2 regions of the Rhodococcus indonesiensis genome follow, and region 1 is predicted to be linked to the other one. Evidence: riboswitches for the same ligand, from Rfam matches in the RefSeq annotation. Region 1 holds a riboswitch; the other holds the start of a gene.
What was found. A riboswitch is a leader RNA that binds a small molecule or an ion and turns the genes downstream of it on or off. The one in region 1 is predicted to bind cobalamin.
Positions count from the first base shown of each region.

Region 1 (3,204 bases):
CCGCACCGTCCTCGTTCGCGGCCGCGACCCAGTTCGTGACGCCCGAACAGGTCGGGGCGCAACTGCCGTGCGGCGACGACATCGACGAGTACGTCGACAAGGTCCGGCCGTTCGTCGAGGCGGGGTTCACCGAGGTCGCCCTCGTCCAGATCGGCGGTGACCGGCAGGAACCGTTCATCCGGTGGGCCGAACGGGAACTGCTGCCGGCGCTGCGGAGTCTGCTGCCGGGCTCGTGAAACGCGGGCGGCTCCCACCGCGATGGTCTCGGTAGAAGTCAGTTTTCGCTGACGCCGCAGACCTCGGATCCGTGTGGTCCCGAGACCGCAACCGACGGTCGTCCGGCGTCGAAGGGTGCCGAGATGAACGTCGAAACGCGCGTAGCCGGACTGCGTCAGTGGCGCACCGATCGTCTCGAGGACCTCGTGGCCGAGCTCGAACGCACAACCGATCCGGCCCTGCCGTGTTCGGCCCGCGACGTCGCGCGTACCGAGCTGGCGTCGCGCCGGGAGGGTGGAACGGTGGACTGGGTGTGCCGGGTCAGGACCCAGCCCAGGTCCGGCAGTCGTTCGGCGCTGCTGACCCTGGCGTTGCCCATCAGGCTGTCGGAGCCGGAGGTGCGTCACGCGGCCCTCGCCCGTGCCCGCGAACTGTTCGGGTCCGACGTCGTCGTCGACAGCGTGCAGTTCGGCAACTGAGGAAGTTCCCCGGAACGCTCAGGGACCGAGCCGCACCGCCGAGATCAGACCGGAGACGGTGGCGGCGGTACCGACCGCGACGAAGCCGGTGACCATGGTGGCGACGGCCCCCGCGGAGACCACGGTGCCGAGCACGCTACCCAGCCGCGGACGCAGGCCGGGCATCGTGCGGGCCGGGGCCGGGTCGTCGAGGCGTATCGGGTGGGGCGCCGTCGCGGGCGGCAGAGCGAAGAGAGGATCGGTTCGGTGGGCGAAGTTCTCGGACATCAGTGTCTCCCCGTCCGTCGTTGACACTTTGTGCGTCCAGTGTCGCGGCGGTGGGTCTCCGGCAGATGGCCGCATTTTGAACTCTGGGTTTCGTGGAGCAGGCCTGCACGCGCCCGGACGCCGGCCACCGCCCCCTGCGCGGTGACCGGCCGCCGGTCCGCATCCCCACTCGACGTTCCGGCGCGATCCCCTCCGAGGAGGGGCCGGGAGCGACGGCTCCGGCTGCACGAGAGTGCGGCCTGTCCGACAGCCTCCCTCGTGTGCAACGCATCGGAGCCTGCCGCGGTGCCGGAGTGAGGGCCCGCGAACGGGGTGAAACCGGGGGTGAATTTCGAGCACCCGGCTCGGACGAGAGGACGGCGCCTCGGACGCCGTCCCGGGGACCCGGGCATTCGGGACCGGCCCTGCGATCCGTGCCGATCCTCGACATGCATAATGACCGCAGCGTTGCTGACGCCCATGCAGGGAAAGTCCGGTCCGAGTCCGGCGCTGACCCGCAACGGTAGACCGTCCACCCGACGGTGAGCCCGATCGCCTGCATGGACGTGCGCGACTCCGGTATTTCGTCGTGGTCTACGAGATGGAGTCCAGCAGGGTAGTCGGTGACCTCTGTCCGGGGCCGCTGCCGTGCCGGAGTCTGCCTCGTGCCACCTGAGCAGAGCACGAGGTCCCATGCCCGTCGACTTCCGCCGTCCCGCCCGCGATGCCGCGGCGGCTCTCGCCGTCCTCACCGTCGCCACCGCGGCCCTGACAGGCTGTTCGCGTGGTGCCGACACCGACACCGGCGCCGGCCCGTCCGCCGCGGCCTTCGACGAACCGGTCTCGATCACCAATTGCGGTCGCACCGCCACCTACGACGCGCCTCCGCAGCGGATCGTGTCGATGAACGACCACGTCACCGAAACCCTGATCCAGATGGGTGTGGGGGACCGCATCGTCGGCATGGGGTACGGCGAGAAGGACGACCCGCTCCCCGAGACGGCCGAGCAGTTCCGGGCGATCCCGTCGCTGGCCGCCGAGTACCCGACGTACGAGCAGATCCGCGACCTCGAACCGGACCTGGTCGTCGGCGGGATGCGCAGCGCATTCGACGACAAGACCGGCCGGGGTCGGGACACGCTCGAGCAGGCGGGTATCCACACGTTCCTGTTCTCCGAGTACTGCGGTGCCGGGTTCTCCGATATCGCCTTGCTGGAGAACGACTTCGCCCAGCTCGGCGCTCTGCTCGGTGCCGAGGAGCAGGCCGCGGAACTGACCGAGTCGATCACCGCCGAACTCGACGCGGTACGTGCCCGGCTGGAGCAGGCCGGCGTCGCACCCGTGCGCACCTTCTTCTACGACTCCGGCGAAGCCGAGCCGCTCTCGGTCGGTGGCGTGGGCATCGGCAACCTCATCGCCGACTACGCCGGCGCCGACAACATCACCGCCGAAGGCCCGAAGCCGTACTTCACCACCGGCTGGGAGATCGTCGGTGAGCGTGCGCCCGAGGCGATCGTCGTACTCGACTACGGCGCGACCAGCGCTCAGGACAAGATCGCCTATCTGAAGAACCAGCCGATCGTGGCCACCACGCCCGCCGTGCGTAACGACCGTTTCGTCGTCGTGCCGCTCGACGACTTCTTCGAGAGTTCGCGCATGGTCGACTCGGTCGCGACGATCGCCCGCGGACTGCACCCGGCCGCGTTCCCGGACGCGCAATGACCTCCGCCGGCACCCTGACCGGCCCCTCGTCGCCGCACGCGCCGGCCCCGGCGGTCCGGGAGAGTGCCGGGGGCGCGCCACATCGTTCACTGTGGCTGATCCTGCCGCCGCTGCTCGCCGCGCTCGTGCTGGCGCTGGCGGGCGCCGTGTCGCTGGGCACGGTGAACATCCCCTTCGGCGACGTGTGGGCGATCGTCGTGCACCGCCTCGCACCGGGAACCTTCACGCCGTGGTGGACCGCGGCGCGGGAAGCGATCGTCGTCGACTCCCGCCTGCCCCGAGCGTTGACGGCCGCCGTCGTCGGTGCCGCGCTCGCGATCGCCGGCGTGGTGGCGCAGGCGGTGACCCGCAATCCGCTCGCAGATCCCTATCTGCTGGGCGTGTCCTCCGGTGCCGGGTTCGGGGTGGTGCTGGTGACGGTCCTGGGTGTCGGTGGCGGCGCACTCGGTGTTTTCACCCTGCCGTTCGCGGCCTTCCTGGGAGCCCTGGTCCCGCTGGCCGGTGCGGTCGCGGTCAGTGTGCGCGCCCACGCCGTCACCGC
Region 1 covers NZ_CP180630.1:993,637-996,840, forward strand. Annotated here, with positions in the region: gene ACM26Y_RS04625 (LLM class F420-dependent oxidoreductase) at 1-236, shown strand, start outside; gene ACM26Y_RS04630 (hypothetical protein) at 360-695, shown strand; gene ACM26Y_RS04635 (hypothetical protein) at 714-962, opposite strand; cobalamin riboswitch at 1,397-1,516, shown strand; gene ACM26Y_RS04640 (ABC transporter substrate-binding protein) at 1,635-2,663, shown strand; gene ACM26Y_RS04645 (FecCD family ABC transporter permease) at 2,660-3,204, shown strand, end outside.

Region 2 (3,204 bases), 2.3 Mb from region 1:
ACACCACGACGTACGGCAGCACGACGACCACGTCGGACCAGCCGTCGGTGCTGAGGCGGCCGAGCAACCACGTGTACACCTGCCGCAGGGTGTCGTCGTAGAGCTGCTGGACGAACGTCTGCGCCGCGTTGGCGAAGGCCGCCACCGCGACGCCGGCCAGGATGATCACCACCTCCGAGCGCATCCCGCCGACACTGCGTCCGAGCGCGTAGGTGGCGGCGACGGCGACGAGGCCGCCGGCGAACGCGGCGACCGGCACCCCGACGGAGGCGAGCACTCCGCCGAGGGCGATCGCGAGCGTGGCGCCCAGGCCGGCGCCGCTCGACACCCCGAGCAGGTAGGGGTCGGCCAGCGGGTTGCGGAACACCCCCTGGTAGGTGGCGCCGGCGATGGCGAGCATCGCGCCGACCAGAGCACCGAGCGCCACCCGCGGCATGCGGATGTTCCACAGGATGGCCTGCTGCCGGGTCGTCAGCCCGGAGTCGACGTCGACGAAGGGCAGGGCGTCGAGCAGTTCCAGGAACACGCCGCGCACGGTCAGTCCGGCGGGGCCGACGAGCACCCCGACGTGCAGCACGATCACCAGGACGAGGGCTGCCGCGCCGAGCACCAGGGCCGGGTGGCGCGCGGCGCGGGTCACCGGGTGGGCTGGGCGGCGGGTTCGGCGGCAGCCACGATCGCTCCGAGGTTCCGCACGAGGTCCACGACCCGCGGTCCCCAGCGGCTGGCGACGTCCTCGTCGAGCACGTGGATCTGTCCGGACCGGACGGCCGTCAGCTCGCTCCAGCCGGCGCGGGCGGCCACGGTTTCCGGCGTGACCCCGCAGCACTGCCCGTCGGCGAGGAAGATCAGGTCGGGGTCGGCGTCGAGGACGTACTCGGCGGACAGCTGCGGGTAGGCGTCGGCACCGGCGGCGTCGCCGATGGAACGCAGGCCGAGCATCGCGTAGATGCCCCCGATGAAGGTGTCACCCGTGACGCTGTAGTAGGTGTCGTCGAGCTCGTGGTAGTAGGTCAGCGGAGCCGGGCGCGGAGGCAACCCGGCGACGACCTCGTCGATGTCGCTGCGCATCGACGCGACCAGTTCGGCCGCGTCCCCGATGTGCCCGGTGGCGGCGCCGAGCTGCTCGATCTGCGTGTACGCCTCGTCGAGGGTGGTGGCGGCCGGCAGCAGCAGCGTGGGGACGCCGGCCGCATCGAGGCCGGAGACGAGGTCGCCCACGTCGTCCATCGCGACCACGAGGTCCGGTTCGTAGCCGAGCACGGCTTCGACGTTCGGCGAGTATCCGGACAGGGCGGTGACGGGCACCCCGGCGGGGTAGTCGGACTGGTCGTCGACCGCGACGACCTGGTCGCCGGCGCCGACGGCGTAGAGCATCTCGGTGGCGGTGGGACTGAGGGAGACGATCGAATCCGGGGCCGCATCGAGGGTGATCGCTCCGTCGCCGGAGTTCACGGTGACGGGGAAGGTCCCGTCACCGGAGGGCGCGGAGGCCGGTTCGGAGCCGCCGCTCGAGGCGCACGAGGCGGCGAGCAGGGCGAGCGCGACGAGTCCGGCGGCGAACAGCCGGCGGGTCGGCACAGTGAGGACAGGCACAGTGGGGGCAGGCACAACCATCCTCCGTGAGGCGGAGGACGAAAACAGCACGGCTGCAACGATCACCGTTGCGGCACGACACCGTCCTTCGTCCGAGGACCAGTACGTGACCGCCGCGCCGGCCGACCTGACTCGTCCGGCAGCGCGCTGCCGGCCTCACAGTTGCGGGACAGTGCCGGATTACACCGGACTTCACCGATACGCTGCGGCACCCCACCCGGAAGCGGGGTCACCGCAGCGTATCGCAGGGCTCCGGGCCCGGGGACGGCAGGCCGGGGTCCGTCAGTGCGCCGCCTCACGCTTCTTCCGTTTCGGAATCAGGTGCGCGATCAGCACGATGATCGCGCCCACGACGAGCCCGACGACTGCGGACGCCACGGTCCCCGCGGTCCAGGCCAGCACGCCGCCGAAGCCACCCTGCACGAGATCGCCGAACCAGTGTTCGAGGTCGTGCAGGCGATCGGCCGGCCAGTGGAATCCGGCCTCGCCGACGTTGACGAGCAGGATGTGACCACCGACCCACAGCATCGCGGCGATCCCGACCACGGTGAGCACCGTCATCACCTTCGGCATCGCGGCCACGAGCCCCCGGCCGACCCGCCGGCTGAACGACGATTCGCGTCCAGCGAGCGCCAGGCCCACGTCGTCCATCTTCACGATCAGCGCGACCGCGCCGTACACCAGGGCGGTGATGAGGATCGCGACGACGACGAGCACCGCCAGCCGGGTGAGGAACGGTTCGTCCTCCACCGACGACAGGGAGATCACCATGATCTCGGCCGAGAGGATGAGGTCGGTGCGGATGGCCCCGCTGACCATGGACTTCTCGACTTCGGGTCCGCTCAGTACCGCGGGGGTGTCGGCTTCGTGGTGACCGCCGGTCAGTGCTTCGTAGACCTTCTCGGCCCCCTCGAAGCACAGGAACAGGCCTCCGGCGATCAACAGGTAGGGCAACGCCTGAGGAAAGAACTGGCTCAGGAGCATCGCCACCGGCAGGATGATCAGCAGCTTGTTGCGGATCGACCCGATCGCGATCTTGCGGATGACCGGCAGTTCCCGGTCCGGGGTGAATCCGTGCACGTAGCGCGGGGTGACGGCGGTGTCGTCGACGACGACACCTGCCGCCTTGACGCCGGCCTTGCCGGCCGCGGCGCCGATGTCGTCGATGGACGCCGCGGCCGCTTTCGTCAGTGCCGCGACGTCGTCCAGCAGGGCGACGAGACCACCAGCCACGGGAACCTCCCACAGTTCGGCTGCGCAGAGCCGATCGAACGACACGCAGTTGCGGGTCGACTCTGTAACTTACCGAAGCGCGCACGGCCGTGGGATCGGGTCTTCCGCGGTCTCCGGTGCGGCCGGTGTCGCCGACCTGGCATTTCCGGGTGGTGGATCGAAGCCCCGACCCGTCGGCAGGGCTTCGATGCAGCTGCGGCCTTCGACCTCGCCGCCGGTTACCGCAGCGCCTGCTCGAAGTCCTCGAGCAGATCCTCCGTGTCCTCGAGCCCCACCGACAGCCGCACCACCCCGTCGGATAGGCCGATCGCCGCCCGGCCGTCCGGCCCCATCGCCCGGTGCGTCGTCGTCGCGGGGTGGGTGATCAGCGACTTG
Region 2 covers NZ_CP180630.1:4,209,394-4,212,597, forward strand. Annotated here, with positions in the region: gene ACM26Y_RS19325 (FecCD family ABC transporter permease) at 1-640, opposite strand, end outside; gene ACM26Y_RS19330 (ABC transporter substrate-binding protein) at 637-1,581, opposite strand; cobalamin riboswitch at 1,696-1,839, opposite strand; gene ACM26Y_RS19335 (DUF808 domain-containing protein) at 1,879-2,829, opposite strand; gene ACM26Y_RS19340 (O-succinylhomoserine sulfhydrylase) at 3,048-3,204, opposite strand, start outside.
Region 2: linked by a shared signal. The riboswitch ahead of ACM26Y_RS19330 (ABC transporter substrate-binding protein) and the one ahead of ACM26Y_RS04640 (ABC transporter substrate-binding protein) in region 1 are both predicted to bind cobalamin.